DNA from 2 places in the Peribacillus sp. YIM B13481 genome. Region 1 is predicted to be linked to the other one. Evidence: riboswitches for the same ligand, from Rfam matches in the RefSeq annotation. Region 1 holds a riboswitch; the other holds the start of a gene.

Evidence for each region. A riboswitch is a leader RNA that binds a small molecule or an ion and turns the genes downstream of it on or off. The one in region 1 is predicted to bind S-adenosylmethionine.
Region 2: linked by a shared signal. The riboswitch ahead of ACFX4X_RS19970 (YezD family protein) and the one ahead of ACFX4X_RS24040 (sugar ABC transporter substrate-binding protein) in region 1 are both predicted to bind S-adenosylmethionine.

Annotation. Positions count from the first base shown of each region.
Region 1 covers NZ_JBHZPE010000081.1:5,712-11,925, reverse strand. Annotated here, with positions in the region: partial or broken gene ACFX4X_RS24050 (ABC transporter permease) at 1-630, opposite strand, end outside; gene ACFX4X_RS24045 (sugar ABC transporter ATP-binding protein) at 632-2,134, opposite strand; gene ACFX4X_RS24040 (sugar ABC transporter substrate-binding protein) at 2,191-3,303, opposite strand; SAM riboswitch class I at 3,420-3,525, opposite strand; gene ACFX4X_RS24035 (GTPase domain-containing protein) at 3,622-6,214, opposite strand, start outside.
Region 2 covers NZ_JBHZPE010000044.1:26,377-32,590, forward strand. Annotated here, with positions in the region: gene ACFX4X_RS19955 (SDR family NAD(P)-dependent oxidoreductase) at 1-709, shown strand, start outside; gene ACFX4X_RS19960 (TetR/AcrR family transcriptional regulator) at 844-1,431, shown strand; gene ssuE (NADPH-dependent FMN reductase) at 1,657-2,190, shown strand; SAM riboswitch class I at 2,470-2,576, shown strand; gene ACFX4X_RS19970 (YezD family protein) at 2,775-2,891, shown strand; gene ACFX4X_RS19975 (phosphoadenylyl-sulfate reductase) at 3,078-3,782, shown strand; gene sat (sulfate adenylyltransferase) at 3,813-4,961, shown strand; gene cysC (adenylyl-sulfate kinase) at 5,005-5,604, shown strand; gene ACFX4X_RS19990 (nitrite/sulfite reductase) at 5,621-6,214, shown strand, end outside.

The sequences.
Region 1 (6,214 bases):
CATATAACGACCGTGCTTCGTATAAGTCAAAAAGATATGGGTCGCTATCACAATGACTGCCATGATCAGGATTATCCATGGTACTTGGCCAATTTTGGCGAAAAACGGGCTGATCAGTCCTGTTGCGAATGTCCCGTCGGGCATGACCATATTTTGCGAAACCGTGGCCCCTTTTGTATAGGTAAGGGCAATTCCCTGGATAATGAACATCGTAGCCAATGTCATTAGCATGTCGGGAATTCTTAAGTTAACGATCATGAATGAATTCAATGCCCCTACGACAAGTGAGGCACCGATTGCAGCTAATATGGCAATCAATGTATCCTGTGAAAACCAGACAAACATTGATATGACGATGGCATTGGCCAATGATGCGACGGAGCCGACGGAAAGGTCGAACCCATTCACTGTCAAGGATATCGTTATGCCGATCGCAATGATGGTCACGATTGAGATGGAACGCAGGATGTTGATCAGATTAGTAGTTTGAATGAAAGATGGATTGGACACGGCAAAAATTCCAATTAGAATGACAATCGTTAATATTGTGCCGTATTTATAGAAAAATTCGAACAGGTCCACCTTTTTCTTCGCTTTCGCTGTCTGTGTAACAGAAATGGGTGTACTCATCCTAATTTCCTCCTGTTGAATAGAATAGTAGTTCTTCTTCATTCGTTTTGCTTGTTTCTAGTTCGATGACAGTGCTCCCGTCATATAACACGTATGTCCGGTTAGTAATGCCAATGATTTCGGAGAGCTCGGATGATGCATAAATGATCGCTTTCCCATCCCTCGCAAGCTTTGCAATCATTTCGAATATATCCTTCTTGGCTCCAACATCGACACCTTTCGTTGGTTCATCGAATATGTATACATCCGCAGCGGCTATAAGCCATTTTCCAATGGCAACCTTTTGCTGGTTACCACCTGAAAGGTTTTCTACTTTCACCTCCCCGGAAGGAGTTTTTATGCCGAGACTTGCGATCATTTCCTTCGCTTTTTCCATTTCCGCCTTACGATCCACAAAACTGAATGTCTTGCAGAATTTGCCGATACTGGCTGCAGTCAAGTTCGCCGATACTGATTCCTGAACAAGGACCCCTTCTTTCCTGCGTTCCTCAGGTATAAGTGCCAGACCGCTTTTTACTGCTTGGTGCGGAGATTTCAAAGAAAGCTTTCGGCCATTTAGGATGATTTCACCTGCTGTAATCGAAGTATGACCGAAAAGGCTTTTACACAACTCCGTTTTCCCAGACCCGACCAACCCTGCCAAGCCGATTATCTCCCCTGCTTTAATATGCAGACTGACATTTTTAACTTTCTCTGTATCTGACAATCCCTTCACTTCCAGAATAACGTCGCCAATCGAAGAATTCACTTCAGGGAACTGTTCATCCATGGTTTTCCCTAGCATATTCTCTATCACTTCGTTACGGGTGATGTCTTCCATTTTTCGACAAGTGACAAGCTCCCCATTCCTCATGATCGTAATTTCCTCACAGATTTCAAAAATCTCAGGCAGACGATGTGAAATGAAAATGACTCCAACACCTTTTTGCTTTAATTCATTTACAATTCGAAAAAGTTCTGTCGTTTCTGTATGACTTAACGGAGCAGTTGGTTCGTCGAGAATCAGGAATTTGCATTCTGTCGAAACGGCTCTTGCTATCAGGACCATCTGTTTTTCAGCCAAAGTAAGGTCTCTTACCAGCTTTTTCGAAGGGACACGAATTTTCATATCTTCAAGAATTAAAGAGGCTTGGTTGTGTAGCTCTTTCCATTGAACTATCTGTTTTTTTCCCATGTTTTGGACCATATCATTCAACATTATATTTTCCCCAACGGTTAAATAAGGGATGAGGGCCGTATCTACTTCCTGATAAACTATTTGAATCCCCTGTTCCTGCGCCGCTTTGGGCGAGCGGATATCCTGCTTTATCCCATCAATAAAAATGTCACCTGAATAATGAACATGGGCTCCCGATAAAACCTTCATTAACGTCGATTTCCCTGCTCCGTTTGCACCGACCAATGCGTGGGTTGCCCCTGATTGTATAGAAAAGTCAACTTCACTAAGCGCCTTCACTCCTGGAAATTCAATCGAGATTTTCTTCATTTCAAGTTGCGTGCCCATGTCCATTCCCCCTTATTGAACAGACACTCCCTTCACTTGAAAGAGAGTGTCCCCTTTTACTTTTTATAATGAGCTTTCAAAACTTTCATCCAATCTTCTTCAAATTCCGTTGATACACCCCATCCTTCGACAATACCAGACAGATTTGCCATGTTTACGGCTTCTTTTGAGGCTTGGATTTGCTTTTGTGAAATAAGTGATGCCTCTAAGTCATAGGTTTGCGGTGTTTTTTCGCCCGCTAATTTTTTTGCCAATATCCTCATATTCACTGCACCAATCAACTTGGGATCGACGGCTGCCGTGTAGGACCATGAGCTAGCGGCCGATTGGATTTCCTGAAGATCTGCATTCGATACATCAATTCCGTATATCTTCACTTCATCGCGGCCCGCTTCTTTAATCGCCCGGGCGGCACCGATAGCGAAGGCATCCCATGTTGCGAAAATGGCATCCAATTTACCTTTTGGGTATTTATTCAGCATTGCGGCTACTGCATTTTGTGTTTGAACCGAAGTATCTGCAGATGCCACTCCGAATCTTTCGACTTCCCTAATTCCAGGATTTTCTTTTAATTTTTCCTGATAAACTGAATTTCTTCTCACCATTGGAGGAAAACCATCCACCCAAAGGTAAGCAATCGCAGCTTCACCTTTCTGTTCTTCTATCAGTTTATCAAAAGCCAGTGTTGCCAACGCTTCATCATCCTGTGAAGTTAATGTCACACCTTCTATTTTAGATAAATCGCTAATTGAATCGAATGTGACAACGCTTTTACCTGCATCAACCAACTTTTGAACGTCATTCACTGTTGCTGCATCATCACCATGGGAGATGATATAGCCGTCATAATCTTCCTGCAAAGCCTGCGCGATCGCATCATGGAATTTAGCCGTATCCCCATTGGCTGTATACGTATCCACTTGAAAGCCCATTGCTTCTCCTTCTTCCTTCGCTCCAGCAAGGTACTGGGCCGTATGATCATCACCGCCAATTTTACGGATCACTTTTATTTTGGCCCCTTCCCCATCAGCAAATCTTTCCGGTACATTTTCAAATGATACTTTTTCTTCTTTCTTCGATTCTGTGGAACTCTGTCCTGTAGAACAACCCGTTAAAAGCAACGCCGAAGTGATGGCTGAAACGAATATCCCTTTAATAGATCTTCCCATCTTGTTTCCCTCCACATTCTCTTATTATTCTTATCAGTTAAGTTGGTGTAAATCATAAAATAAAAACCTCTCTAGTAATAGAGAGGTTTAATCAGCTGTATTGCAGACTTATCCCTCTCTTATCTGTCAAAACATTTCTGTTTTGCAGGATTTAGCACCAATTCCTAATGGAACGGTTGCTGGGCATCTTAGGGCCAGTCCCTCCGCCACTCTTGATAAGAGAATATATCGTGTTACGTTTTTCGTAATTATCACTTTATAGGGATATAGTCGTAAAGTCAATAGTTTTTCGAATATTTGAAATGTTCCCTACTACTTTTATTTTCTTTGAAGCTGGGCTAGACGCTTTTTCTCAATTTTTTCAAGTCTCTCCAACTGACGTAGTTTCACTTCGAACACAGTGATCGGATCACGGTAAACTTCCGGATTTTCTTTCATATGCTCCAATGCAGCCTGGTAGTCTTTAATTTCTGTCTGCGTTTGCTCTATTGTTTTTTGAAGTAAGGCAAATGAGCTGCGATAGAAAAGTGAGATGTCCCGATCTAAAGATTTTTCAAACAATCCAAATTGGGTAAGGAAGCGTTCAGTGATCATTTCCGCAACATCCTGGTAATCTTCACTTTCCAAGTATTTCTTATAACGATTGTACATATTGGCTTTATTTTGCGGTATTGCCCCAAACAGCTTTCCTGCTCCTTTAAGCAGCAATTGTGATGGAGTCCTTCGCAAAAGGATATTAACGTCATCGATGCGGATACTGCTTGTCATCCGGTCAGCATCACGGCGCCAGTCATCCAATACCCTGAAGTCACCTGCCAGCATAATCCGTTCTTCTTTGTATAATTCATTGAATCCGGCACTCATCTCATCCATAAACTGTTGGCTTTGTGAGAACTCCATTTGGGAACTAGCAATCCAATCTTGAAGAGAACGGTAATATTGAGGCATGATCTTGTCAGAAATGAAGGCTTGAATCCGCTCATTCATTTCGTGGTTCAACTGTATATGGACCTGACTGAAATCACTGCTTTCCGTTAACGATTTAGAGCAATCTCTCAGTAATTCAGGAATTTTAGAAGAAAGCTGACTTTTCACTTCATCCTTAAGCACACGGTACGACCTTATGATATTTTCACTTTTTTCTTTTTCTAAATCAGCCAGTTGATTGACCGCACCATTCAATTTGACTTCCATCTGTTCATTCCAAGAGATGGAATGCTCGCATTTCCGTTCATTGGCTGTCCGTTTTTCTAACAGATAAGATAAAGTTTTACGAATGAAAGCAAGGATTTTTTCAGATCTTCTTTCTTTCCAATTATCATCTTGATAATTCGATTGAAGGAATGCAGAAAGGTCATTCAACTGCTGCTTGCTGTCATAAAGTTTAGAGAAAGCGAACACTTTCGCATTCGGGAAATATGCATTCACTTTATCCCATGTTTCGTCTTCCATCCGGACCGCGACTTGATCACTGTATATCGTATCCATTTTATTTAATAAGAAATGAATCGGCAGTTTCGGAGCCATCATTTGAATTTCCAATAACAGGTCCCGTTCACTACCGGTGAAAGGCGCCCGGGCATCAAGAACGAACATCAGGCCATCACTGCCATGTAAATAGCCTTGGAAATCCGATTCCACGCTTTTTTCCCCATTGAACCCCGGTGTATCCAATAATCGCAGACGATTATTTCTAAGATAGTCACTAATAAGCGTCACATCGACAATAGTCCCGCGCTGGCGGCGTGTTTCATCCAATTCAGTTAGCTCCATGACAACCTTGCTATCTGTATCGGTAATTTCAAGGATTTCCAAATCATCCCCGTCTTTGACGCTGACTAGTGAAGAATGATCTTCGGCAGCGATGCTCTCGCCAACTATTGACTGTATAAAGGATGTCTTGCCATTTCCTGTACTTCCCACAAGAAGAAGATTGAAATTTCCGGTATCCTTAAGCCCCTCGACCATCCATTTAAGCTTATTGCCAACCCTTAAATCATTCTCTTCAGCCCATTGGATGATAGAATTGAACAGTTTCTCTCCCGCTTCCAGTCCGCCTCCCAATTTAGGCGATTTCGAAAGCAGGCTTTCTGCATCCTGAATGACCAGCGCATTAATCGTATCCGGGAAGATTTCATTCCAGGACAGCGCGGATGCCGCCGCAAACAGCGAAAGCTCCCCATCTGCGATTTTCAGCCAGTTTTCCAGCAACCTTGGCACGACAGGGCTTAAATCTTTGATTAGGTGCGTTCCTTCCAACAGACCTGCATATGCATCCCTGTAATAGACGGAAAGCTCATCCCATACATCCCCTTGGTTTAATTCGATGGTATCTATCAAGTTATTAATCACTCTTAGCCATTCAAAATAAGAATCGGTATATTTATAATTTTTCCAGAGGGCAACCGTCACCTTTTCGAAACGACCCTGGTCAAGTGTGTATAGCGAACCAAGGACAGTTGAAAAGTAGTCCGGATCCATCGATTGGGCAACCCCCTGCTGGATATACGTTTTCAGCACATCGAACCAGCCCATTGATTCTGTACGGATACTTTCATTCGCCGCTAATACCACCGCACTGTTCCAATCCTTTTGTTCTTCAAAAAAGGCTCGTGCGATTTCCGTGACATTCGGATAGTCAGGTTGAAACTCTACTGCTTCTTTCACGACTTTGGAAGCCAAATCATTTCTAGATTCAACTATGTACAGGGAAAACAGTTGCAAAAGAACCTCCGTTTTCAAAACCGCTTCATTCGTATCGACGGATTTATAAATATCCTCTGCGGTTGAATACATTTCCAGTTCAAAATAAGCATCAGCGATGTTTTTCTTCGCCCATGAACCAAGTTCACCTTCTATGTTTTCCCATTTAAAAATGGCTGCTTCAAAGTCATGGTGCTGAAAGTATACT
Region 2 (6,214 bases), on a different contig from region 1:
CGGAATTGGCCGAGCAGCATGCTTGAAATTCGCAGAAAAAGGGGACAAGGTCGTTGTTGCGGATTTTAATGATGAAATGGGACAGGAAACCGTTGAACGGATTAAAGCGGATGGCGGAGAGGCCATTTATGTAAAAACGGATGTTTCTAAGCTTGAAGAGGTTGAAGCGTTAATCAATAAAGCGGTGGAAGCATACGGAAGGATCGATATCATGTTTAATAATGCCGGCATCGGGGGCGGTGGGATGATCCTCGATCAAGATATGGAAGGGTACTTCAAAACGATTGGTGTGAACCAGCATGGAGTGGCCTTTGGAATCATGGCAGCGGGACGAAAAATGAAGGAACTAGGTAACAATGGTGTCATTATAAATACAGCCTCTGTGTTTGGCTACTTAGCTTCCCACGGGACTTTCGCCTATCAAGCGTCTAAAGGCGCCGTAAGGATGATGACACAGACAGCTGCTTTGGAATTGGGTGCTTACGGAATACGCGTAGTGGGCATTGCACCAGGGGGTGTTGACACTCCAATCATACAAGGCTATAAGGATATGGGAATCATCGATAAATTGCATGCAAGTCAAATGCGCGGTAAATTAATTAAGCCAGAAGCAATCGCAAATGCTGTCTATCTATTATCTTTGGAAGAAGCGGATGCAATCAATGGAAGTGTAGTCATGGTTGATGATGGCTATGCATCTTTTAAATGATTTTCTATATATGATATTTGGGAATATTGATTTCTATAGATCAATGGTAATATTGACCGATTAGCACCATCGAGATATCATGGGAAATAGATTGGTGAAACCGGTCTTATCTTTATAAAAGAAGGTTGATATTTTTGAAAAAAGGGCAGCAAACCAAAGAACGAATCATAAATGTAGCCCGGACGCTTTTTGCCACCAAAGGTTTTGACATGACAAGAACGAATGAAATTGCCTCTGCATGCAATGTTTCCGAAGCTACTATTTATAAATACTTTGAAAGCAAAAAAGATTTGCTTCTGGCTACAATTACTCCTAATGAAAAAGAGGAGTCTGAAGACGGGACTAGCCATCTATCTACGGATGATCTTGTGGAGAATCACGTTTGCACCATGATAAACAAAATTCTGGAAAATAAAGAACAATTTTCGATATTATTTCGGGAAACGCAATTCGATCAAGATATTTCAAAGCAATATGTGGATCAGATTTTCAAGCCGAATGCCAAACATGTAGAAATACAAAAAAGAATAGATAGCGGAGAGATACATTATATTTCTGATATTATTCTATTTAATGTAGGGATCATTTCCTTCACATTGGCGTTATCCACTCATTATGAGATTCATCAACAGAAAAAGGAACCATATTTTACTGCTGAGCGAATTAAGAGCATTGCTCAACTTTTGGTTTATGGTATTCATGGGAAAAACAATCATACATAATAAAACGGTCATATTTAAAGGCATGAGCATCAAGTCGTAAATATGACCGTTTTATTTTTGAATGGGTAGCGATCATTCTTATTGACGAAGTCAATTCGTGAATTAAATAAACAGGTGTGTAAAATTTGACTTATATTTTTCAGACTATTACGATAAATACATACTGCACGATATGACATTATGAGGATTTTATCTGGAAATCATGTAACATGGAGGGGATTTATAATGAGCGAAATCGTAATTTTATCAGGAAGTCCAGCGGTTCCATCAAGAACGGACATATCACTAAAACATATTCAATCTTTAGTTGAAAAAGAAGGATTTACCACAACTTATTACTCAATTACGGAATTCTCAGCAGATGATTTATTCCAGGGGAAATATAATAGTGAAGAAATTTTAAAGCTTTCAGAAAAAATTCAAGAAGCTAGAGGAATTATTATTGGTTCACCTGTATATAAGGCCTCTTACACAGGCATATTGAAAGCCTTGATTGATATGCTGCCAGAAGGAGCTTTTAAGGGAAAGCCAGTGCTGCCAATTATGATTGGCGGAAGTAACAGGCATTTATTGGCGATAGACTACGCGCTTAAACCATTAATTTCAATATTGAAAGGCGAGCCGTTGCAGGGCATATATTTTGTGGATAAGGAAATAGATAAACAGAATTCAGAAAACCCGATTAATGATTTGAATTTAGTGGATCGGGTTCAGAGTCAGGTTCAGGAATTTGTAGAAGCGATTCAATTAAGGAATTAATGGCTGCAAGCTATCGACTTCAACAAAAGGACTGGTATTCGAATATTTTTTTTAAAAATAATTCCAGACGTCAATAATAGGCTAATTAATGAAATAGGCGCATTTTTTTGGAGACTTTAACTAAAAAAATGAGTCTATTTTCGTATTTAAATGAACATAAAATCATTAATGGAATAGTGTGTATAAAAATAACAGTTCATCCAGTATATTAAACCAAGTTAATTTATAAGAAAACTCCATTGACAAGGATTAAATTTATGTTAATATTTAAAATAATAAAACTTATCCAGAGCGACGGAGGGAATTGGCCCTTTGAAGTCCAGCAACCTGCATGATATGCAAGGTGCTACATCCAACAAAATGTTGATCATTTTGGAAGATAAGGTAATGAATATTTACCTTGGAATCTTTCCATCATGGAAAGATTTTTGTTTTTCGAAAAAATTATTGGCAAACCATAGCAATGTAAGGTTGTTAGGAATTATATAAATTTAAGAAATTCGTTTAATCAGCCTCTAAAAAAAGATATTCCGGAATTCCTTAAAGGGGGAACAGGTTTGGATAAAGAGAATCAGCTTGCAGAAATATTTGAACGACTTCAAGAAATGCTTAATTCAATGAAATATGGATCCATTACACTTATTGTCCAAGATGGTAAAATCATTCAAATGGAAAGAAATGAAAAACTAAGAATTAAATAAGGTATCTGCTGACTAGAAAAACTAGAGGCGGGTTTAACTGATATAAAAAGAGTATTGGTTAGATTCGTCTCTTTTTCCTAGGATCATATAACTCGAGAAGATTACAACGGGAATGGATCTACAGTTACTCTAACCTGTGAAACATAGAGCAAGTTCTTAGAGGGGGTAATAAAGTTGGCTGCATTAATAAATTATAAAAATTTCAACACCGGGGATTTACCTGCATTTCCTGAAGATAGTGAGACAAAAGGTGCTTTGGAAGTTCTGCAATGGGCGAATGAACAATATGGAAACAAACTCATTTATGCCTGTAGTTTTGGTATTGAAGGCATCGTGCTTACGGATTTATTGGCGAAGGTCAACCCATCGGCAAAAATTGTTTTCCTGGATACAGATGTACATTTCGAGGAAACTTACCAACTGATCGATCAAGTGAAAAAGAGATATCCAAAGCTTTCGATCGAAATGAAGAAACCTGCCTTGACGCTTGAGGAACAAGCAGCGGAATATGGAGATGAATTATGGGTTAGTGATTCCAATAAGTGTTGTAACATCCGGAAAATCACTCCGCTTACTGATGTGCTTTCAACGGCAACAGCCTGGCTTTCTGGACTGCGGAGGGAGCAATCCGAAACAAGGGCGCTGACCGAGTATATCAACAAGGATAATAAGTTCAAATCGATTAAAATATGTCCACTCATTCATTGGACATGGAAAGATGTTTGGCGTTACGCCCACAAAAATGGACTTCCGTATAATATCCTGCATGATAATGGATATCCGAGCATTGGCTGTAAAACGTGTACAGCACCTGCCATCAATGCCGATGACTTACGCTCAGGCCGTTGGCAAGGTGCGCAAAAAACAGAATGCGGATTGCATTTATCTTAAAATAAATAGAAACCATAGGGGGAAATTAGCATGACAATCAGTCTACCGCACGGAGGAACATTAATCGATCTTTGGGAACCAAAATATGATTTTAGTAAAATAACAAAGTCAATCGAAATTGATGAAATAGCATTAAGTGACCTTGAATTGATAGGCACTGGTGCCTACAGTCCGATTAAAGGATTCTTTACGAAAAGTGATTATGAGACAGTTGTCAAGGATATGAGACTTAGCAGCGGCCATGTTTGGAGCATCCCGATTACGCTGCCTTTGACTGAAAAAGCTGCAGAATCTCTTATTATAGGTGAAGAAGTGAAGCTGACTCATGAGGGTGAAACATATGGGGTCCTCTCCGTTTCTGATATTTTCACTCCCGATAAACAATTGGAAGCGACTTTAGTATATCAAACGGATGATGGGGAGCATCCTGGAGTAAGAAATTTATATAACCGCGGGGATGTATATGTCGGCGGAGAAATAAAATTAGTCAAGAGAATAAAGCGTCCGCTATTTCAAGCCCATTATTTGGACCCAGTTGAGACAAGGAAAGCCTTTGCTGAAAAAGGCTGGGAAACCGTTGTCGGATTCCAAACGAGGAACCCTGTTCACCGTGCGCATGAATACATTCAAAAGACAGCTTTGGAGATTGTCGATGGCTTATTCTTAAACCCTCTTGTAGGGGCCACTAAATCCGATGACATTCCGGCAGATGTACGAATGGAGAGCTATAAAGTGCTGCTTGATAAATATTATCCCAAGGATCGTGTCTCTCTTGCCGTTTTCCCTGCTGCCATGCGTTATGCAGGACCAAGAGAAGCCATTTTCCATGCGATGGTCCGTAAAAATTATGGTTGCACCCATTTTATCGTCGGACGTGATCATGCGGGTGTGGGCGATTATTACGGCACATATGATGCTCAAAAAATCTTTGGGAATTTTAACGCGGATGAATTAGGGATCACACTATTATTCTTTGAACATAGTTTTTACTGTAAAGCATGTGGCAATATGGCTTCAGCTAAAACTTGTCCGCATGGAAAGGAAGACCATGTCATCCTTTCCGGAACGAAGGTAAGGGAAATGTTGCGAAATGGAGAAATTCCTCCAGCTACCTTTAGCCGTAAAGAAGTCATCGAGGTGCTGATCGAAGGTCTAAAAAAGAATGAAGTTTATAACTGATTGGACATAAATTGAAGGATCACATGATGAGGGGGATTATTATATGAGTAAAAGTACGAATGTCACTTGGCATGAAACGTCATTGACCAAAGAGCTCCGCCGGAAGCAGAACGGGCATGATAGCACAGTTCTTTGGTTTACAGGACTCTCGGGTTCCGGAAAATCAACGATTGCTAACGCGGTCGCTAAAGAGTTATATAATCGGAATATTCGAAGTTATGTTTTGGATGGTGATAATATCCGCCATGGTTTAAATAAAGATTTAGGTTTTTCTGAAGAGGATCGAACCGAGAATATCAGGCGGATAGGTGAGGTTTCCAAGCTCTTCGTGGATAGTGGGCAGTTCGTATTGACCGCCTTCATATCACCTTTTAGAGCTGATCGGCAGATTGTACGTGATTTACTCGAAGAAGGCGAGTTTATTGAAGTATACATAAAATGTCCGATCGAAGAGTGCGAAGTGCGTGATCCAAAAGGTCTGTATGACAAGGCGCGTAAGGGAATCATTAAAGACTTTACCGGAATCGACTCTCCATACGAAGAACCTGAACAACCGGAAATCATTTTAGAATCCGACCAATACAGCATTGAAGAATGCGTTGAACAGGTAATCGGCTATTTGACAGCAAAGAAAGCGATCTAATCAAGGAGGAAATGTAATGGTTTACGAGAAATTTTGGTCGGAAAATCCACTAATCGCTAAAAATAAAACGGAAATCTGGAAATTGGAAAAAGACGGATTGAAGATATTCGATGATATTCCACATTACGCTGCAAATGGTTTTGATTCCATTCCTAAAGAGAATTGGGATATGTTCAAATGGGCAGGCCTATACCTGCAACGGCCAAAAGAAGCTGGTTACTGGATGATGCGTGTCGTTATTCCCGGAGGTATCCTGACTTATGATCAACAAATGGCACTAGCTAACATCGCTAAAGATTATGGGAGGGATGTATATGATATTACAACCCGTCAAGCCATTCAATTTCACTGGTTGACCATCGAACAAGTCCCGGATATCTTAAGCCGTTTAGAACAGGTTGGACTGACTACGGCCGGTGCATGCGGTGATATCACACGTAATATCATCGGGAATGCATTAGCTGGCATCGACCCTGACGAAATTTTTGATACACGTGAAGTCCTAAATGATGTATTTGAGTATTTCCGCCTTAACGAAGACTATTCGAACCTTCCAAGGAAATATAAAATGTCCATTAGTGCTAATATCCATAATGCTTCGAATGCTGAA